One region of the Absiella sp. AM29-15 genome, then DNA from elsewhere that is predicted to be linked to it. Evidence: riboswitches for the same ligand, from Rfam matches in the RefSeq annotation. Region 1 holds a riboswitch; each other region holds the start of a gene.

What was found. Region 1 has a riboswitch for thiamine pyrophosphate ahead of DW761_RS12490 (energy-coupled thiamine transporter ThiT). Riboswitches for the same ligand answer to the same signal wherever they lie in the genome.
Region 2: it holds a riboswitch for thiamine pyrophosphate, as region 1 does, so the genes downstream of both, thiC (phosphomethylpyrimidine synthase ThiC) here and DW761_RS12490 (energy-coupled thiamine transporter ThiT) in region 1, are expected to answer to the same signal.
Region 3: it holds a riboswitch for thiamine pyrophosphate, as region 1 does, so the genes downstream of both, DW761_RS09925 (HAD family hydrolase) here and DW761_RS12490 (energy-coupled thiamine transporter ThiT) in region 1, are expected to answer to the same signal.
Region 4: it holds a riboswitch for thiamine pyrophosphate, as region 1 does, so the genes downstream of both, thiW (energy coupling factor transporter S component ThiW) here and DW761_RS12490 (energy-coupled thiamine transporter ThiT) in region 1, are expected to answer to the same signal.

Annotation. Positions count from the first base shown of each region.
Region 1 is NZ_QVFL01000011.1:139,724-144,883, forward strand. It holds gene DW761_RS12480 (histidinol-phosphatase HisJ family protein) at 1-398, opposite strand, end outside; gene metK (methionine adenosyltransferase) at 441-1,616, opposite strand; gene DW761_RS12490 (energy-coupled thiamine transporter ThiT) at 1,756-2,271, opposite strand; TPP riboswitch at 2,311-2,399, opposite strand; gene tuf (elongation factor Tu) at 2,487-3,671, opposite strand; gene fusA (elongation factor G) at 3,739-5,160, opposite strand, start outside.
Region 2 is NZ_QVFL01000021.1:26,236-31,395, forward strand. It holds gene DW761_RS18035 (RNA-binding domain-containing protein) at 1-724, opposite strand, end outside; gene thiC (phosphomethylpyrimidine synthase ThiC) at 1,062-2,372, opposite strand; TPP riboswitch at 2,449-2,556, opposite strand; gene DW761_RS18045 (diguanylate cyclase domain-containing protein) at 2,610-5,160, opposite strand, start outside.
Region 3 is NZ_QVFL01000008.1:112,712-117,871, reverse strand. It holds gene DW761_RS09940 (helix-turn-helix domain-containing protein) at 1-165, opposite strand, end outside; gene DW761_RS09935 (GNAT family N-acetyltransferase) at 205-801, opposite strand; gene DW761_RS09930 (carboxypeptidase M32) at 812-2,305, opposite strand; TPP riboswitch at 2,375-2,480, shown strand; gene DW761_RS09925 (HAD family hydrolase) at 2,522-3,175, shown strand; gene thiD (bifunctional hydroxymethylpyrimidine kinase/phosphomethylpyrimidine kinase) at 3,160-3,951, shown strand; gene DW761_RS09915 (J domain-containing protein) at 3,977-5,160, opposite strand, start outside.
Region 4 is NZ_QVFL01000001.1:1,593-6,752, forward strand. It holds gene DW761_RS00010 (class I SAM-dependent rRNA methyltransferase) at 1-1,167, opposite strand, end outside; gene thiE (thiamine phosphate synthase) at 1,319-1,951, opposite strand; gene thiM (hydroxyethylthiazole kinase) at 1,948-2,766, opposite strand; gene thiW (energy coupling factor transporter S component ThiW) at 2,711-3,280, opposite strand; TPP riboswitch at 3,513-3,617, opposite strand; gene DW761_RS00030 (MATE family efflux transporter) at 3,703-5,079, opposite strand.

The DNA of each region.
Region 1 (5,160 bases):
TCTTCATAATAGGCCAGATTATATTCTTTTTGTGTTTTCCCTTTCTGAAAATCCTGTGTCCAAAATTCCATATTATTAATCTGATGGCAGGATAATATAACAAAATCAAAATCATTGCGATAAAAGTCCTGTTGATATTGTTCAATTGTATGTGTTTGTATTCCATATTCAATTCCAAACTTTATTTTTATTTGATTTTGATACTTTCCTTTACATCTTAAAAACTCATCATGATAATCCTTATAAAAATCAGAATCATAGCTTTTAACTCCATGATCCACATGCTCAGTAAAACATATTTCATCTAAACCTATGGTAATTGCTTTTTTTATTATATCTTCCATAGGATATGTAGAGTCATCACTAAAACTTGAGTGTATATGATAGTCAGCAAGCATATAACTTTCCTCCCTTACAAAAAGAAACAGGCGCCCTGTTTCTTATTTCAAATATTTCTTCAATTCCTGTGCTGGTGTTGTATCTTCCCATTTTACATTTAAATCATCTCTTCCAAAATGCCCATATGCGGCAAGTTGTTTATACTGAGGTTTTCTTAAATCTAAAGTTTTTATAATTGCGGTAGGACGTAAATCAAATTCTTTTCTAACAATTTCTGCAATTTCTTCATCTTTTAATTTTCCTGTGCCAAAGGTATCTACAAGAATACTTACAGGATGTGCAATACCAATCGCATATGCAAGTTGAATTTCGCATCGTTTAGCCAAGCCTGCAGCAACAATATTTTTTGCAACATAACGAGCGGCATAAGCAGCACTACGGTCTACTTTTGTAGGATCCTTTCCAGAAAATGCTCCACCACCATGACGTGCCATACCACCATATGTATCTACAATTATTTTTCTTCCTGTTAAACCACTATCCCCTTGAGGTCCGCCTATTACAAAGCGTCCTGTTGGATTGATATAAATCTTTGTATCTTCATCTATCATTTTAGGATCTATGATGACATCTATCACATGCTCCTTTAAATCTTTACGAATTGTATCTAAAGAAACTGTATCGGAATGTTGCGTTGAAATAACAATCGTATCTACACGTGTAGGTTTATCATCAATATATTCCACCGTAACCTGTGTTTTCCCATCAGGACGAAGATAGTCTACAATTCCATCCTTACGAATTTTTGTCAACTGTTTAGCAAGTCTGTGGGCAAGGGAAATAGACATTGGCATATATTCAAGTGTTTCATCGCAGGCATATCCAAACATCATTCCCTGATCCCCTGCACCATTGTTTTCTTCTCCGCCTTCTTTTGTTTCTAGAGAGTGATCAACACCCATGGCAATATCAGAAGACTGTTCATCAATTGAAGTTAAAACAGAACAAGTCGTTCCATCAAAGCCATATTTTGCTCTATCATATCCAATTTCCAAAATCGTATTTCTTGCGATACTTGGAATGTCAACGTAACAATTTGTAGATATTTCTCCCATGATCATCACCATACCCGTTGTACAGCATGTTTCACAAGCAACTCGTGCCATTGGATCTTTTTCTAAAATTGCATCTAATACTGCATCTGAAATCTGATCACATATTTTATCAGGATGTCCTTCTGTTACAGACTCAGAAGTAAAAAATTGTCTATTTAGCATATTTATTATTTCCTTTCTCATGTTCAACTATATTATCGTTCATTCTAGTTCATAAAACAAGATTTAATATAAATGATTTCATAAATTCATGAAAAAAAGATTTACCCATTTTCTTGTTCATATGGGCAAATCTTTATCATTACGCTGTTTTTTCTTTATTTAAATGCAGACGCTCAACTAAAATTGGCACAACGATCATTCCGACAATCGTTGTAGCAATCATATATGGTGCATTGTATATAATGGAACCCCACCATGTTGTTTCCCATACTATCACACCACCAATGGTATGACTTGCAAAACGCAGAAAATTGGTAATTAGAATTCCAGAATAGAAATACTTATAATTTGGAAATAAGCTAGCCAAACCATATACACTAAATGCGATTAAGTAATCCATTAGGAATCCCAATAACTGTGGGATATACATTGGACCTGTCACAAACTGAATCAATACAGAAACAAGTCCAACGATGGTTCCTTTGATCCATCCTAAATGATAACTGCAAACGATCAACGCAATTGTCGATACGCCAATAGAACCACCATTTGGCATCTTCAAGAAAGGAATCATATTTGTAAAGTAATCAAGCACCATGAATAATGCAGCATAAAATGCCATATAAACCAAATCTAATGTTGTCAATTTTTTCATAAAAAAACACCTCCGTGAGGCGTAAGTCAACAAATCTAAGAATTCATAGATCTGACTCCCTACGCTAGTATTAACTAGATCAGGTCATAAGGGTGTTTCTCAGCCCGAAGGCACCCCTGTCATGACGTTATTTATTATACACACTTTATCTGAAATTGCAATAGATGTAAAAAAAGCATCAGTCATAGACCAATGCTTTTCATCATAAGTTTAAATTACTCGATGATTTCAGTAACGTTACCTGAACCTACTGTACGTCCACCTTCACGGATAGAGAATTTAGTGTTGTTTTCGATAGCGATTGGAGCGATCAATTCAACAGTCATTTCTACGTTATCTCCAGGCATACACATATCAGTTCCTTCTGGTAATGTGATAACACCAGTTACGTCAGTTGTACGGAAGTAGAACTGAGGACGGTAGTTAGATACGAATGGAGTGTGACGTCCACCTTCATCTTTGCTCAATACATAAACCTGAGCTTTGAATTTTGTGTGAGGGTGTACTGTTCCTGGTTTAGCAAGAACCTGTCCACGCTGGATTTCATCACGGTTGATACCACGTAACAATGCACCAATGTTGTCACCTGATTCAGCATATTCCAACTGTTTACGGAACATTTCCAATCCAGTGATAACTGTTTTACGAGTGTCGTGGATACCAACGATTTCAACTTCTTCACCCATCTTAACAACACCACGTTCAACACGGCCAGTAGCAACTGTACCACGTCCTGTGATAGTCATAACGTCTTCTACAGACATCAAGAATGGTTTATCAGTGTCACGAACTGGATCTGGGATATATTCGTCAACAGCATCCATTAATTCGTGGATAGCACCAACATATTTAGGATCTCCTTCAAGAGCCTTCAATGCAGAACCACGGATAACTGGAGCGTTATCTCCGTCGAATCCGTATTCGCTTAATAATTCACGAACTTCCATTTCAACAAGGTCGATTAATTCTTCATCATCAACCATGTCGCATTTGTTCAAGAATACAACGATGTAAGGAACACCTACCTGACGAGCAAGTAAGATGTGCTCACGAGTCTGAGGCATAGGACCATCAGATGCAGCAACTACAAGGATAGCACCATCCATCTGAGCAGCACCAGTGATCATGTTCTTAACGTAGTCAGCGTGACCTGGACAGTCAACGTGTGCATAGTGACGTTTGTCTGTCTGATACTCAACGTGAGCAGTGTTAATTGTGATACCACGTTCTTTTTCTTCTGGAGCACCATCGATTGCATCGTAAGCTTTTGCTTCAGCCATACCGTCTTTTGCAAGTACGTTTGTGATTGCAGCAGTTAAAGTTGTTTTACCGTGGTCAACGTGTCCGATAGTTCCAATGTTAACATGTGTTTTGGAACGGTCAAATTTTTCTTTAGCCATTTTAATTTTCCTCCTAATTTATAGTTTTCATGTATATTCTAATTCAAAGTTTTTATAAAAGCAACAATTAATTTTCAGAACTGTTGTTTTTAACGATTTTTTCTGCAATACTCTTAGGAACTTCGCTATAATGATCGAATTTCATAGAGTAATTTCCACGTCCCTGAGTGAATGAACGAAGGTCAGTTACATAACCAAACATTTCAGATAATGGGATGTGTGCCTTAACAATGATCGCATTTCCTCTTTCTTCCTGGTCAATGATTGCACCACGACGAGAACTTACGTCACCCATAACGCTACCTAAATATTCATTAGGTGCAGTTACTTCAACTTCCATAACTGGTTCTAGGATAACTGGTTTACATTTCTTAGCAGCAGCTTTTAAAGCCATAGATGCAGCAATCTTATAAGCCATTTCACTAGAATCGACATCATGGTAAGATCCATCAAACAATGTAGCTTTGATATCGATTACTGGGTAACCAGCGATGATACCATTCTGCAATGCATCTTCCAGACCTTCAGCAGTTGGTTTGATATATTCACGAGGAACACTACCACCAACAGTTGCGTCAACGAATTCAAATCCTTTACCTTCTTCTTGAGGTTCAAATTTGATCCATACGTGACCATACTGACCACGTCCACCAGACTGTTTGATGTATTTTCCTTCACAATCAGCAGCTTCACGAATTGTTTCACGGTAAGCAACCATTGGCTGACCAACGTTAGCTTCTACCTTAAATTCACGACGCAGACGGTCAACGATAATATCCAGGTGAAGTTCACCAACACCAGCGATAATTGTCTGACCTGTTTCCTGATCAGTGTAAGTTTTGAATGTAGGGTCTTCTTCTGCAAGTTTTGCAAGAGCAAGTCCCATTTTATCCTGGTCAGCTTTTGTTTTTGGTTCCAGAGATAATTCAATAACTGGTTCTGGGAATTCCATGCTTTCCAGTACAACAGGATGATCTTCAGCACACAGAGAATCTCCGGTAGTAGTTACCTTTAAACCTACTGCTGCAGCAATATCACCTGCATAAACTTCTTCGATTTCTTTACGAGAGTTTGCATGCATCTGTACGATACGTCCAAAACGTTCTCTCTTACCTTTTGTTGAGTTTAAGATATAACTTCCTGATTTTGCAGTACCTGAGTATACACGGAAGTATGATAACTTACCAACGAATGGGTCAGTAGCAATTTTGAATGCCAATGCAGAGAATGGTTCTTCATCACTTGCATGACGTTCTACTTCTGTACCATCTTCCAAAGTACCCTTAATTGCAGGAATATCTAATGGAGAAGGCAAGTAGTCAACAACTGCATCCAGAACCATCTGAACACCTTTGTTCTTGTATGCTGATCCACATAATACAGGGAAGAAATCACCAGCACAAACAGCAATACGTAATACACGTTTGATTTCGTCAATGCTTGGTTCTTCACCTTCTAATACCTGCATCATGAATTCTTCGTCGTAATC
Region 2 (5,160 bases), on a different contig from region 1:
CCTCGATTTGTGTATAGGGAAAAAATCTCTCTGGTGCATCATTAAAAAATAACAAGCCAACATTTAAGGGTCTATAATACTCTTTAGGCCCGTTTGCAATTCTCAAATCATTTGCTAACTTCTCTAATTCCATAGTATCAACCGTTTCTATTAAAGAACTTTCTACTTCTCTTAAATAGTCTTTAATAATTTCACGTTTTAAATCGCTTATCTCAGCATTCATATTCATACGATCATCAAAGGGAACGTTATGGGATAATGATATTAATTCTTTTACATCAGCATTAGAAGCAACAATTGTACTAGATAATTTTCTAATATAATATAATTTTTCACTGTTTTTTGATGTAGGAACTTTGGGACATTGGTATGGTCTTTCATAACCACCAGGTACCCAAATAAGTAAAAGCAAAGCATTTTCATAATAGACTGGTTGCGTGACAGGAATATAAACAGGTCTTATATATTTACAAAATTGTAAAATACTTTTTTGAATTGAATCAATAGAATCTGGATTCAATCCTTTAATTGGTCTTTTAATTACACCATTTTTTTCTTCAATTCCTATAATAATATAGCCTCCACCCCAATTATCTATATCATTAGCAAATGCACTTATAGTTTTTAAGGTTGTGTCTGGATTCCAGCCTTCCTTAAATTCAATCCTGGCCCATTCAACAATATTTCTCTCCATTAAAGAATCAATTGTAATTGGTATTGACATAATTTCCTCCCATCCGTTTTTAATTTCTTTAAACGATTTATCGACGACTTATCGACGACTTATCGACGACTTATCGACGACTTATCAACGACTTATCAACGACTAATTTTTATCAAAATACGCTATTTTAAAGGCTTTTTGACCGATAACCATATTTTTTCATCGACGACTTATCGACGACTTATCGACGACTTATCGACGACTTATCGACGACTTACATTATATTCAATAGTATAACACGTTTAATCATAAAAAAAATGATTAATTCAAATATTTTAATTCACTTCCCTATAACATTCTATAGAAAAACATCGCCGAAATCGACGATGTTTTCTCATTATTCTTCTTCCATGATATCCACGTTTTCCCCATTTAGTATCTTATTCATATTACGAATTGCACACATTTTTCCACACATTGTACATGTATCTTCTCTTTCTGGTGTGCTGTCTTTACGATATCGTCTTGCTTTTTCAGGATCAATCGCTGTTTCAAACATGGTTTCCCAATCCAGATTTCTTCTTGCCATTGCCATTTTGTGATCCCAGTCAATCGCACCTTTAACACCTTTGGCAACATCTGCCGCATGTGCTGCGATTTTACTTGCGATAATACCTTCTTTTACATCATTCACATCTGGTAAACGCAGGTGTTCAGCCGGTGTTACATAACATAGGAAACTTGCGCCATAAGTAGCCGCAATGGCACCACCAATCGCTGCCGTGATATGATCATAACCTGGTGCAACATCTGTAACAATAGGTCCTAATACGTAGAATGGTGCGCCTTTACAAATGGTATTCTGAATTTCCATATTTGCCTGAATCTGATTTAAAGGCATATGACCTGGTCCTTCAATCATGACCTGAACATCTTTTTCCCATGCCCGTTTTGTTAGTTCCCCTAATGTCACAAGTTCTTCGATCTGAGAAATATCAGAACCATCTTCAATACAGCCAGGGCGACATGCATCGCCTAAACTTAAAGTAACATCATATTTCTGGCAGATATCCAGCACTTCATCAAATCGTTCATAGAATGGATTTTCATTCCCTGTTATTTCCATCCATGCGAAAATGATAGAGCCGCCTCTGGATACAATGTTTGTGATACGTTTATTGTCTTTAAAGCGTTGTGCTGTACGTTTGTTTATTCCACAATGGATGGTCATAAAATCTACACCATCTTCTGCGTGCATACGAAATACATCCAGCCATTCCTGTGTTGTGATATCTTTTAATGCCTTATTGTAGTAAACGACTGCATCATAAATTGGCACAGTTCCTAATATTGCTGGACATTCTTTTGTCAGCTTTCTTCTAAATGTTTGTGTATCCCCAAAAGAGCTTAAATCCATGATAGCTTCTGCGCCCATGTTTACGGCACTTTTGACTTTTTCCATTTCCATATCCAAATCTAAACAGTCTTTGCTTGTGCCCAGATTGACATTGATTTTTGTTTTTAGCATTCTGCCAATTCCATAAGGTTTTAAACAGGTATGGTTTTTATTTGCCGGAATGACAATTTGTCCTTTCGCAACATAATCGCGTACCTCTTCTACATCCATCTGTTCATAGGCTGCGACAGCTTTCATTTCTTTTGTGATCACGTTGTTTCTAGCAGCGTTCATTTGTGTTGTGTATTCCATTTTCTTCCTCCTAAAAAAAGCTGAACGCCTGCTACGGTGTCAGCTTTTGCTTAGTAAATTTATATCGTGGATTACACTTTCGTCACAATAAAATCCCTTCGCCGGCATTACCCGTATCAGGTTCAGTGGGTCAGGATCTTTATTGATCCAATCTCAGCCATCATTGGCACCCCATTTTTTGTACGTATTTATTAGACCATACATAAACCAATAAGTCAATGTAAATTTTACAATATACTATTCTGCGTAAATATAATATTGATTCTTTCCATTTAATTTTGCACGATATAAAGCTTTATCTGCTTTCTCATATAAGACTTGCAGATTCATTCCATGCATTGGTGCTGTGGCAACGCCAATGGATATATAAACATTTTCATTTCCCTGAAGGGTACAGCATTTCGCAAGACTGTTTTGAATAGCATTGATTTTTTGTTTAATGGCATCTAATTGTTGATATTTCATCAGAACTAAGAATTCATCTCCACCATAACGGCAGAAGATATCTCCATTACCCATATGCGTCATAATCACGGAGGCGATTTCACGTAATACACGATCTCCCTGTAAATGCCCATATTGGTCGTTGATTTGTTTAAAATCATCAAGATCAATCATCATCAATGCATATTTCTGCTTACTGCTGCATAACACAAGTGCATTACGCATCATTAATTCACCCATACGACGATTATAAATACCTGTCAAAGAATCAAACTGTGCATATTTTTTTTCTTCTTTTGCCAGTGTTTCCTTTTCTACTTGTTTACTGATATTTTGAAGATATCCTATTACTTTGATCAATTCACCATTTTCATCAAAGATAGGCTCACAGGTTAATTTTACCCAGCGATGAAGATTGCTAAATAACATGACTTCTATAATTTCTTCGTTGAATTTATGTTTTAAGATTTTATTTTTCAACAATTCCAGACTTTTACATCCAGAATATCGATTATAATCACGTTTTAAGAAATCACTCAGAATATAGTTATTATAATTCTTTACTGCGTTATTGGGATTCATCGTACAGATTTGTTTTAATCCATCTTCATTGATTGTCAGAATATCTCGTTTCGCTTCATATTCCCAAACACTTAGATTTGCCTGATGGATAATGCTTTCATACATCTGCTGGGTGATATTTAATTCTTGTTCCTTATTGATAAGTGCTGTCGCATCCATCATAATTCCATAATACAAAAGATCTCCTTCATATAATCCTCTGTTCATCGCAATCATATGAATATAGCGGGTTTCTTTGTTTTTCGTGATACTGCGAAACATCAGATCAATATCCTGTTTGGTTTTTCTTGCGTTGAAAATTGCTTCATGAACCATCTTTTTATCTCTTGGATCTGTAAAGCAGGTACCTTTGGTTTCTATGATCTGCTGTTTATATTCTTCATGGGAATAACCCATGGTTTTTGAAAGGTTAAAACTATAGAAATATATTTCGTTATTCTCTATACAGAAAACATCTCCTGGTGTATTTGCGACAATGGTTTCCAGTTTCTGTTTCATATTGATAATGTCTGTGATATCTTCAATGATACCTGCAAAGAAACATTCGTTATCTTCGATGATGATTCGTGTTTGATCACGTACCCAGATAATTCCATTGGCTGTATATAATCGGTATTCTCCCGTAAATAATCCTTGATTGCCACGAGAGTAACGTACTGTTTCACGCATGAGCTCTCGATCGGCAGGATATATCAGATTGATGTATTTATTATCAAAGTTTAGCTCCAGTTCTTCTTTGGTGTATCCAATCATATCAAGGAATCGATCAGATACATGTTTAATTGGAAAATCTGGTTTATCGTAACATTGATGATAGCCTCCTGGTACCAGAGAATTTAAAAGGTTGATATCTTCCTGGGCTTTTCTTAATTCCATCTGTGTATTCATTTTTTCACTGATATCGATACAATAAGAAATTACCGCAAGCTGATCATTTTCAGCCTTAATCACCCTTCCTCTATTAATGACCCATAATAAGGAATTGTTTTTACGTACCATACGATAGTTTACTGTATATTCGTAGCCTTCATAAAAGTTATCCCCAATATCTCTTTTTACCCGGTTGCGATCTTCTATATAGATTGTGTTCATTAATTTACCATTGATCCCATCATAAAAATCCTGATAGGAATCAAATCCCAGTAAACTGATGATTTCATCATTTGCGAAATACAGGGTAAAACCTTCATCACAATAACCAGCGATAATACCACCACTCATAGAATTTGCGAACAGATAAGCTGCATATTCTTTATTTTTCATTGCTAAGGATACTTTAGAGCCTTTTGCATTGGAAATACCCAAAATACTTTGAAGTACATTTTGTGAATCCAACAGTTCTTTTTCTTGCTTCTTAATGGCCGTCACATCTGTACACAGGGTATCATAGATATCCACACCTTCTTCAGAGCCAGCATAGTGTACACTGATTTCCAGCCATAGAATACTGCCATCTTTTGCGACATCTCTAAATTCTATGCCTTCATGCTCCGCCCATTTCATAGGGTTTGTCATGATATCCATTACCCGTTTACGATCCTCTTCATAAATCAGGGTATGACTGCCATCTACCGCAATCAGTTCTCGATACTCTGCTTTATCATAGCCATGTTGCGCTGCTAAGCCCGCACATACCACATGACGGGAAACGATCTTGTTGTCTTTGACTTTAAATTCAAGCACATCGCCTGGAATCGTATCTAAAAGACGCAGCATTCCATTTTTCAGATTTACCATTTCACTGTAATCAGAGATTGCGCCA
Region 3 (5,160 bases), on a different contig from region 1:
ATCCGCAAGTGGCTGGATCAACGATATATCAAATAAACAAATATTACGTTCCCATTTACTGATGGCTTTATCTGATACATAAAGTTTTTCCGCAAGTTGTTTTTGTGTAAGTCCCTTTGCTTTTCTTCGTTCTGCGATAAAATTTCCAATGTCTTTATGCTCCATTTGTGCACCTCCTGATATCAGTATACAGAGGTTTTCTTTTTATTGCACTCGACCTGTGGTAGAATCACTATCATCTTCCAGATTTTCGATTCTATGAGGATACATATTCCAATATTTTTGATAAACGAAATCACTTCCATCAAAGTTCATTTGATACATACGAAAGTTTACATCTATATCTTTTGGCATCCAGTGTTCTGTATACGTATAACAATACTTCATGCCAATCGCTTTCATCACATGACCACTTCTTGGATTCAAGACATCATGTGTCGCTGTGATATAAGGAATATTTGTTGTTTTCAACATTTCTATAAAAGCGTTTGCGGCTTCTGAAACGATGCCTTGACGCCAGAATTCTTTGCGTAATGCATAACCAAAATCAAAGCTGTCACCATCACCAACATGAATATATCCAATGGGCTTGTTGTCATCTTTTAAACAGATCGCATAGCGAAAGCCTTCCCCCTGATAATCTAAATAAAAGCTCTTTAAATATTTCTTTGTTTCTTCAAAACTTTTAAAAGGAAACCAAGGTAAAAAAGTATTTACTTCTTTATCTTTCATAATTTCAAATAAAGCTTCTGTGTCTTGTTCATGAAATGGGCGTAAAATTAATCGTTTTGTTTCTATCATAAAAATTCTCCTAAAGTTGATATAATGTACGATATTTATTCATTAAATAATCGATGTAGTATTGGGCACGAAAGGTGTCACCTGTTGCTTGTTTTAAAACTTCATTAGCGTTTTGATAGGCACCAACATAGTGGATATTGTCTTTTAACCATGCCGCGATTTTATCAAATTGATTGTTTCTTAAATAATCTGCCACTGGCAGCTGTTTTTCCATAGCACTATAAAACTGTGCTGCATAAGCACTTCCTAAGGCGTATGTTGGAAAATATCCAAAATTGCCACCGCCCCAGTGCATATCCTGTAAAATTCCTTCACGATGATTACGTGGACGAAGCCCCAGATATTTTTCATATTTATCATTCCACATGGTTTCTAACTGATCAAGAGGAATAGAACCATTGAAAATTTCTTTTTCTAATTCATAACGAATTAAAATATGTAATGGATAGGTCAATTCATCTGCTTCTGTTCGTATAAAAGAAGGTCGTGTAATATTGATCATACGCATGAAATCTTCAAAGGATACATGAGAAAGTTGTTTTGGGAAATAGCTTTGAAGGATAGGGTATTGTACCTGCCAGAAAGCTGGATGACGCCCGATATGATTTTCCATAAAGCGGGATTGACTTTCATGCATAGCGTAACCAATATTATCTTTTAAAGCAGTTCCATCATATTCTGGTTTTACCTGTAACGAATATAAAGCATGACCATATTCATGCATTGTGGAAAAGATGCCAGACATAACATCATGTTCATAATAATGTGTGGTAATACGTGCCTCATTCTCACTAAAGAAATCAGTAAATGGATGTTCCGTTAATCCCATAATGCATTTTTCTCGATCTATTCCTAAATAATCTAGTAATTGCGCATTGTATTTTGCCTGTTGATCAATATCAAAACTTTGATGTAATACGGAATCATCGATCTGTTCCTTCTGTTCATTAATTTTTTTGATGAAAGGTACCAGTTGTTCTTTGATGGAATTAAAAAATGCATCATATTGTTTCACATTCATCCCATCTTCGTAGCGATCTAATAAATAATCATAGTCTGTACTTTCTTTTTGTACATACGTCAGTGCTTCTTTTTGTTTTAGAATCACATCTTTTAAATAAGGTGCGAAAGATGCATAATCATCCTGATCTTTTGCGATATGCCATGCGGCTTCACTGTCGTTGATGCTTTTCTGCATTGCGACATATACATCTTTTGGCAATACCCGATCATATTCCATACCTTTTAGAAACAACGTGATTTCTCTTTTTTCTTCTGTGTCATTTGTGATTTTTCCTAATTCTTCAATCATCGCAAGAGCTTCCTTATCGGTTGCCTTACTGAATGCTTCACCACTTAAATATGCCATTGCTTCATTACGTTTGGCAATTCCTTTCTTTGGCGCAATCGTTGCGATATCATAATACATTGTACTCAATGCGAGTGTGTAGGCCTTTTGGATATCCTTATATTCTTGAAAAGCTTTTCTTAATGTTTCTACCATAATGTTCACCTCTATGCGAATATTGTAACATATCTGCTTTCATTTTTCGTCCCTTTATGCTATGATTACCATGGAAATCACGGGAGCTGGTATGACCGGCTGAGAGGAAGTTGAAAACTTCGACCGATACCTGATTTGGATAATGCCAACGTAGGGAATAATCATTAGTTATTGGAATATTCTCATGTTGGGGATATTCTTTTTTTTGGAGGGTCTATGATAAAAGGATGTATTTTTGATTTAGATGGCACACTGTTAGATAGTATGCATGTATGGGATGATTTTGCATTTTCTTATTTAATCAGTAAAGGAATACAGACAAATGAAAATTTAGATGAAGTATTTTCTACTTTACGCATGGAAGAAGCAGTCGCATATCTTCAAAAACATTATGTACAAAAGGAATCATTAGAGACAGTGCGTGATGAAGTTTATGCTTTATTGAAAAAACGATATATCCATATGGAGTTAAAACCTGGTGTAAAGGAATGCATACAGAAGCTTTCTACAATGCCAGTGACTTTATGTGTATTAAGTGCCAATCATAAAGAAGTGTGTGAAACAGCCTTGAAAAAACATGGACTATCAAATAAATTCTCCTATATCTTAAGTTGTGAAGATATCCATTTATCCAAAGATGATCCGGCTTGTTTCTATTACGCCTGTGAAAAGATGCAATTAAAACCAGCGGAGTGTGTCGTCATTGAAGATGCATTGCACGCTGTATCAGGTGCAAAAAAAGCAGGATGCTATGTGGTAGCCGTGAAAGAAAAAAGCCAGCAGAAAGATGAAGAAAAAATCAGAAGGATGGCAGATGCATACATAGAGGATATGCAGGAACTGGAGGAGGTATTATGCAGAAAGTTTTAACAATTGCAGGCACAGACCCAAGTGGTGGGGCAGGGGCACAGGCAGATTTAAAGACCTTTATGGCACATAAGGTATATGGGATGAGTGTGATCACCGCATTAGTTGCGCAAAATACATGTGGTGTACGTGATATTATGAATGTAACACCTGCCTTTTTAAAGGAACAGTTTGATTGTGTATTTGAAGATATTTTCCCAGATGCAGTAAAAATCGGGATGGTATCACAACCGGAATTAATCGAAGTCATTGTGGAAAAGCTGAAACAATATCAACCTAAAAATATCGTGGTGGATCCAGTGATGGTATCCACCAGTGGTGATCGGCTATTAGCGCAAAAAGCATTAACGATGCTGCAAAAAGAGTTGTTGCCACTGGCACAGATTATTACACCAAATATTCCAGAAGCAGAAGTATTATGTGAATTTTCTATTGAGTCGAAAGATGATATGGTTAAAGCAGCACAAAAGATTGCCACAAATTATCATGGCTATATTTTGATTAAAGGTGGACATTTTGAGGATTGTGCAGATGATTTATTGTATCATGATGGAGAAGAAGTCTGGCTGCCTTGTGTTAAGATACAAAATCCTAATACCCATGGAACCGGCTGTACCTTATCCAGTGCAATTGCCAGTAATTTAGCATTGGGTTATGACATGGTAAACAGTGTAAAAAATGCAAAGGCATATATCACAGGTGCATTAAAAGATGGCATGGATTTAGGAAAAGGCAGTGGACCTTTAAATCATTGCTGGAACTTGATGAATAAAGCATAAAAAGTCGCAAATCGCGACTTTTCATTTACAATAATTTTTTTACCAAAGACACATCAATATAAGGGGTAGTGACGCCATTTCCTATCATTTGCGTCGTGTTTTTTGTATACCATATCAAGCTATCATCATACAGCTTTTGGATATTCAAATCTAAATGTAAAGCCAAACGATAGAAATTGCCAATAGAAAGCTTATCATTCTCGACATGTACATCATTGTAATGCTTACCTAATATATCAATGCCGGAAGCATCATGAAGATATTTTTGTACATCGTCTTGATATTTTTCAGGTTGCCACAGTGTAAAATCTAAACGATAAGCAGTGATACTGAAAAACAACCAGTCCTTGATTTCTTTTTCATTCAGCTTTGATAATTCTTCGATTGTTTTTGAATATCTGGCATAATGTGCAAATTTCGCATGTTCTGGCAATCCATAAAACCGGATATCTTTACATATTTCATACAAAGGGGAAGCACATACTTTTTGTACTAGCAAATACAATTCCTTCGCCATCGCATCACCATTTTCCGCAGTAACTTTAATATCAAAACCTTCTGCGTTATCATACATGCGGCTGATAGGATAAATATCCTTCTGATGAACTGTAAAATTGATGTTCAACGAAGAAACAAAAGCCCCGGAAAGGGTATCTTCAAATACAGTTTCCCCTTGTTCATTTTCCTTTTCTTTTAGATAGAATGTGACATCATTTTCTTCATCATAGCATTTATAGATTTGGGTATCTTTGTACAAAGGATTATCTGTTTCTATTTCTTGATTCAATATTACATGATTACCATAACGCTCGCGTATTTTCTGGTCAATAGGAAATTCATAAAAATAAAGGTTATTTATATTCAGATTTCTAGCTTGAAAAACAAATATTAAAACTACGATAACAACCAACATTATTTTGATTTGTTTTATCTTATGTTGATTTGCTCTATTTAAATAAAGAAGAAAAGCACCTAAAATGATTAAGGTTATCATCATGCCAAAAGATCTGCAGATCCAGGCTAAATAGCAAAATATCAAGTATACAATAAAGACTAAGATTGCACGAATATTTTGAAATCGCTTGCCAACAATATCTTTTCTTCTTTGCATCAGCAGGTCTAATAATTTCAGTAATTGTTGTGTTTCTAGTGAAGAATCATCTAAATCGGTATAGTATTTATAAAAAGCTGTATTGGCTTCTGGAGATA
Region 4 (5,160 bases), on a different contig from region 1:
TGTTTCTTCCATTGTCCAAAGGATTGGATGGTCATGATTTTGTTGTGTGACAGATACTTGTTTTAGAGTAACACCTGTTTCTTTCGCAGACTCTCTTAACATTTTTTCAAAGTTTGCTGTTTCCATAAAGCGTGAACAGCTGCATGTGATCAGATAACCGCCTCTGCCTAATAGTTTCATCGCCTGTTTATTGATCTTTTTATAACCTTGATATGCATGATCAATGGTTCTACGGGATTTTGTGAAAGCTGGTGGATCAAGAATGATAATATCATATTTTCCTGGTTCACATGTTTCTAAATAATCTAATACATCAGCTTTGATGAAAGACATTCGATCTTCTAAATGATTTAATTTTGCATTTTCATACGCTTGATCAAGAGCTGTTTGCGATACATCAACTGCATCTACATGTAGTGCTTTTCCATAAGCAGCATTAAGCGCAAAACCACCCGTATGTGTAAAACAATCTAAGACTTTTTTTCCATATGCCATATTTCTCAATAACACACGATTGCTTTTTTGATCAAGAAAATAACCGGTTTTTTGACCATTTTCCACATCCACATGAATCTGAAGTCCATTTTCATTGATAATTGTCTGTGTAGGCAAATCAGCATTTCGCCAGTACCCTTTTTCTAAAGGCAAGCCTTCTTTTGTACGAATTTTTACATCATTTCGCTCATAAATGCCTTTGACATCCTGACCATCTTCGCTTAATACTTCTAGTAGGATTTCATATAACATATCTTTGATTTGTTCCATTCCATATGTACTGATTTGTGCCACCAGAATATCATTATAACGATCTACGGTTAATCCTGGCAGTTCATCAGCTTCACCAAAAATCAATCGACAGTTTGTGATGTTGTCTTTTTCTAATGTCTTTCGGAAATCATAAGCAAATTGTATACGATGTTTAAAGAACTCACGATCAAATACTTCATCTGGGTTCTTTGATAGTATTCTAACAGTGATATGACTGATTCTTGATAAAAAACCAGTTCCTAAATAGTTGCCTTTCTCAGTCATAATATTTACAATTGCGCCATTTTCAGCATCATCATCAATAGAAACTACATTATTTTTATACATCCACATTTGGCCCTTTTCAAGCCATGATGCGCCTTCTTCTGATATGATGACCACAGGATATTTTTTCTTCATACATTTACCTCTCATTCACAAATACACCTCATTTTAACATAATCGTTTCCTTACATACAATCATTATCGTGAATTTTCATAATTAAAAAAGAGATTTAAAAAGAAAAAAACATAGAAAATCCAGTATTTGCATGGCTTTCTATGCTTCCTTCTATTTTAAAATTGTTTTGATTTTTTCTTTCAGTTCTTTAGCGGCCAATTCACAATCGGCCTGCTTCATAATAGCTGATACAACACAGATTCCATCGATATCGGTTTCTTGTAAAATATCGCAGTTATCTTTATTTAATCCACCAATGGCTCCTACAGGTATGGATACATGTTTACATATATCCTGTAATGTTTCAACTTTTGTGAGTACTGTTTTTACTTTTGTGGTAGTCGGATATATTGCGCCAACACCTAAATAATCTGCGCCATCAGCCTGCGCTTTTATGGCAGCTTCTACAGTTTTTGCGGTCGCACCAACGATTTTATCAGGTCCCAACAACTTTCTTGCGAGTGCCACTGGCATATCATCTGCACCAACATGAACGCCTGCGGCATCCACTGCCATTGCAACATCAATTCGATCATCAATCAGTAAAGGTAAATCATAACGATCACTAATCGCTTTTACTTTATTTGCTAAATCTATATATTCCTTCGTTGTCCGATTCTTTTCACGTAATTGGATAAGTGTGACACCACCTCTACATGCGGCTTCTACTTTTGATAAAAACTCTTCTTCTGTCATATTTGTAGAATCTGTGACCAGATATAATGTTAAATCTAATTTGCTCATAGCACTACCTCACTTATTTTTGCATATTTTAAATACTCTTCTTTTTCTAATGCATACAGCCAATCAAATAATTTATAATGAAAACTTCCCGGCATCGTGGTTTCTTTCAGACACTTTTCTGCGACAACGCCAAAATAGCTACATGCCAGCATACAAGCTTTTATAGGCTCCATACAGGATAAAAAAGTCGCAGTGATTACATTTAACATACAGCCTGTGCCCGTACATAAAGTCAATAATTCACAGCCGTTTTCTACTTTATAGGTATGTATCCCATCACTGATGATATCTATAGCTCCACTGCATAAGATACAACAGCCTGTTTGTTTCGCAAAGTCCTGAATCCAGATGGCACTGTCTTCTACACGTTCGATATCAGAATCTCCAACATCAATGCCAAGTGCATGTGCAGGCTTTCCTGCAATTGCACGAATCTCTGAAAGATTTCCTTTGATTACATCGATATGGTAAGCATCCATCATTGATTTTGCATAATTATAACGCAAGTCGCTACAGCCAACACCTACCAAATCTAAAACAACTGGTATGTAGTTTTCGTTAGCAGTTTTTATGGATACTATCATTGCTTTACTTCGGATATCATCAAAGTTTCCCAGATTTAAGGCTAGTGCTTTCGCGGTTTTGGTGATTTGTGCTACTTCATCCGGGTGTTGTGCCATAATTGGTTTTCCACCTAACGCAAGAACTGCATTAGCACAATCATTCATAGATATGGGATTGGTGATACAATGAATCAGATTATGCGTCAAGTGCAGCTTCGCTTTGTCCTGCCACAACTCCTCTTGTATATTCATAGGTCTTACCTCCAAGCTTTCTCTGCATTTTCGCAAGCATACCATTATGCTGCAGTTTCAACAGGAATGCGAAAGCAATACTTCCTCCAATGATGGTTCCCATCAGGAAACTTGGCACATAGAACATCCATGTTAATCCATTTTTACCCCATAGATATGCCATAACAGGATAGGATACGATAGCACCAATAATCCCTGTACCGATAATTTCTCCAAGCACAGCGGCCCAGATTTTTCCATTGCTTGCTCGATATAGTATGCCAGATAATGCTGCGCCAAAGACAGCTCCTGTTAATGCAAGTGGTGGAATTCCCATACATGCCATACGAATAATACCGATAGCTACAGCACACCCCAAAGAATACCATGGTCCCATCAATACTGCCATTGTGATATTGATCAAGTGGGCCATCGGACACATTCCTTCTACTCGAAGAATGGGTGATATTACCACACCTACCGCTACCATCATCGCAAAAAATACGCTACGAAAAATTTGATTTTGTTTGTTCATAAAAAACACCCTCCTATTTGTTCGCTGGAAATGCTGAACCAAATAAAAGGATACAAATAAAAATCAGCGCCGTTTATCGGGTTCAGTTTCCAGATATGGTACGGTCGAAACGCTTGCCAGTTTCCTCTCAGCCTGTCTGCAGGCTCCCTCGCTGATTATCTTTTAATGTAAGGCGCTCCCCTTCCATTAGCAGTAATAAAAAAGAGATATATCCACGTAAAGACATATCTCAGATTACCTCTGTTATACTCCCTACGCCGGCATTACCCGTATCAGGTTCACAGGGTCGAAACGTAATGTTTCCTCTCAGCACACATTGGCTCCCCTTTTTATTACATTAGTATGGTACCACTTTGAAATAAGGATTGCAAGAGCTTTTTTTCATAGTGATTTACATTAGAAATAAGATATATTCAGACTTTTTATGCAGTCACACTGCTTTCCTGCAGCTCCTTTTGTACAAGCGTTGTTTTAACCCATCGATTTTGTTGATAGATCCATTGCCCTACAATACATTCTAAAATATTACTTAACAACATCGCAAGCCATATACCGGTAATACCCAATTCCGTGAACTTATGAAACAGGATAATCATAGGAATGCGAAAGCCCCATAGCCGCAACATTGAAAGAATAAAGGTAGTATTGGTATGCCCGGATCCATTGAATACACTGTTTAAATTCATATACCAGCCCATAAAAACACCTGTCAATAATGCGAAAAAATTGTACTCAAATGCAATAGACAGTAACTCTTCACTGGCATCTGGAACAAATATACGGGTAAATGGATTGATCAACAGCATGCCGATAATCGTTAACGCAATGGCACTGATCACGGATATACGCATGGTTACCCAATAACATTTTCTTGCCCTTTCGATATTACCAGCACCTAAATTCTGACCGATAAATGTCGCAAGTATGGAACCGAAGGATACAATCGGTATATACATCAAATTCACAAGTTTACCACCAACACCATACGCAGATATCGCCACTGCTCCATAGAACACGATATATTTATTCATAATCACAAAGCCTAAACTTTCTAAGAATTGACCACTCGCTGCTGGTATACACAGACGTAGAATTGTTTTCCCATCAGATAATTGAAAAGGATATTTACGAAACGCCACATAAACTTCATTGTCTTTTGAGCGAATAGATCGATAAGCAAGTGGTAGTACAAGAATCTTTGATAATACTGTCGCTACTGCTGCCCCCATGATGCCCATATGGAACACAAAGATAAATAATGGATCTAAGAATACATTTAATATTGACGCAATCGCATTTAATTTTACACCGCTTTTACTATCCCCGGCACTTTGACGAATTGCCATATATAGATTTAATAAGATCAATCCCAGATAATCAAATGATATTCCAATCAGATAATCATGAGAATCCTGATATATTTCGGCTGGTGTATCCAGATATCCTAATATTGTATTTGAAAATAAGATTGTGCCAACGCTTAATATAATCGCAAAGATAAACGCAAAGTATACCAGGGCTGTCGCAAAACGGTTAGCTTCATCTTTTTGTTTTGCGCCTAGTTTCGTAGATATGATTGCAATCGCTGCCGCACTTAATCCAGATGCCACACTTTGTGCACACCACATAATTGGTCCAACAAGTGATACAGCCCCGACCTGTAGTTCACCAATCTGACCTACCCAGAACGTATCAATTACGTTATATAATGAGTTTAAAATATTAAGTAAAAATAAAGGAACCGCCATACGAAACAGTGCCTTTGTCAGATTTCCCTCTAAAATCCCTGTTTGATCCATAATCTCCCTCTTCTCTAAAATCTTGTAACTATTATACCACGTCATAAACGCCCTTGGCATGCGTAGTTTGGTTATCTTTTA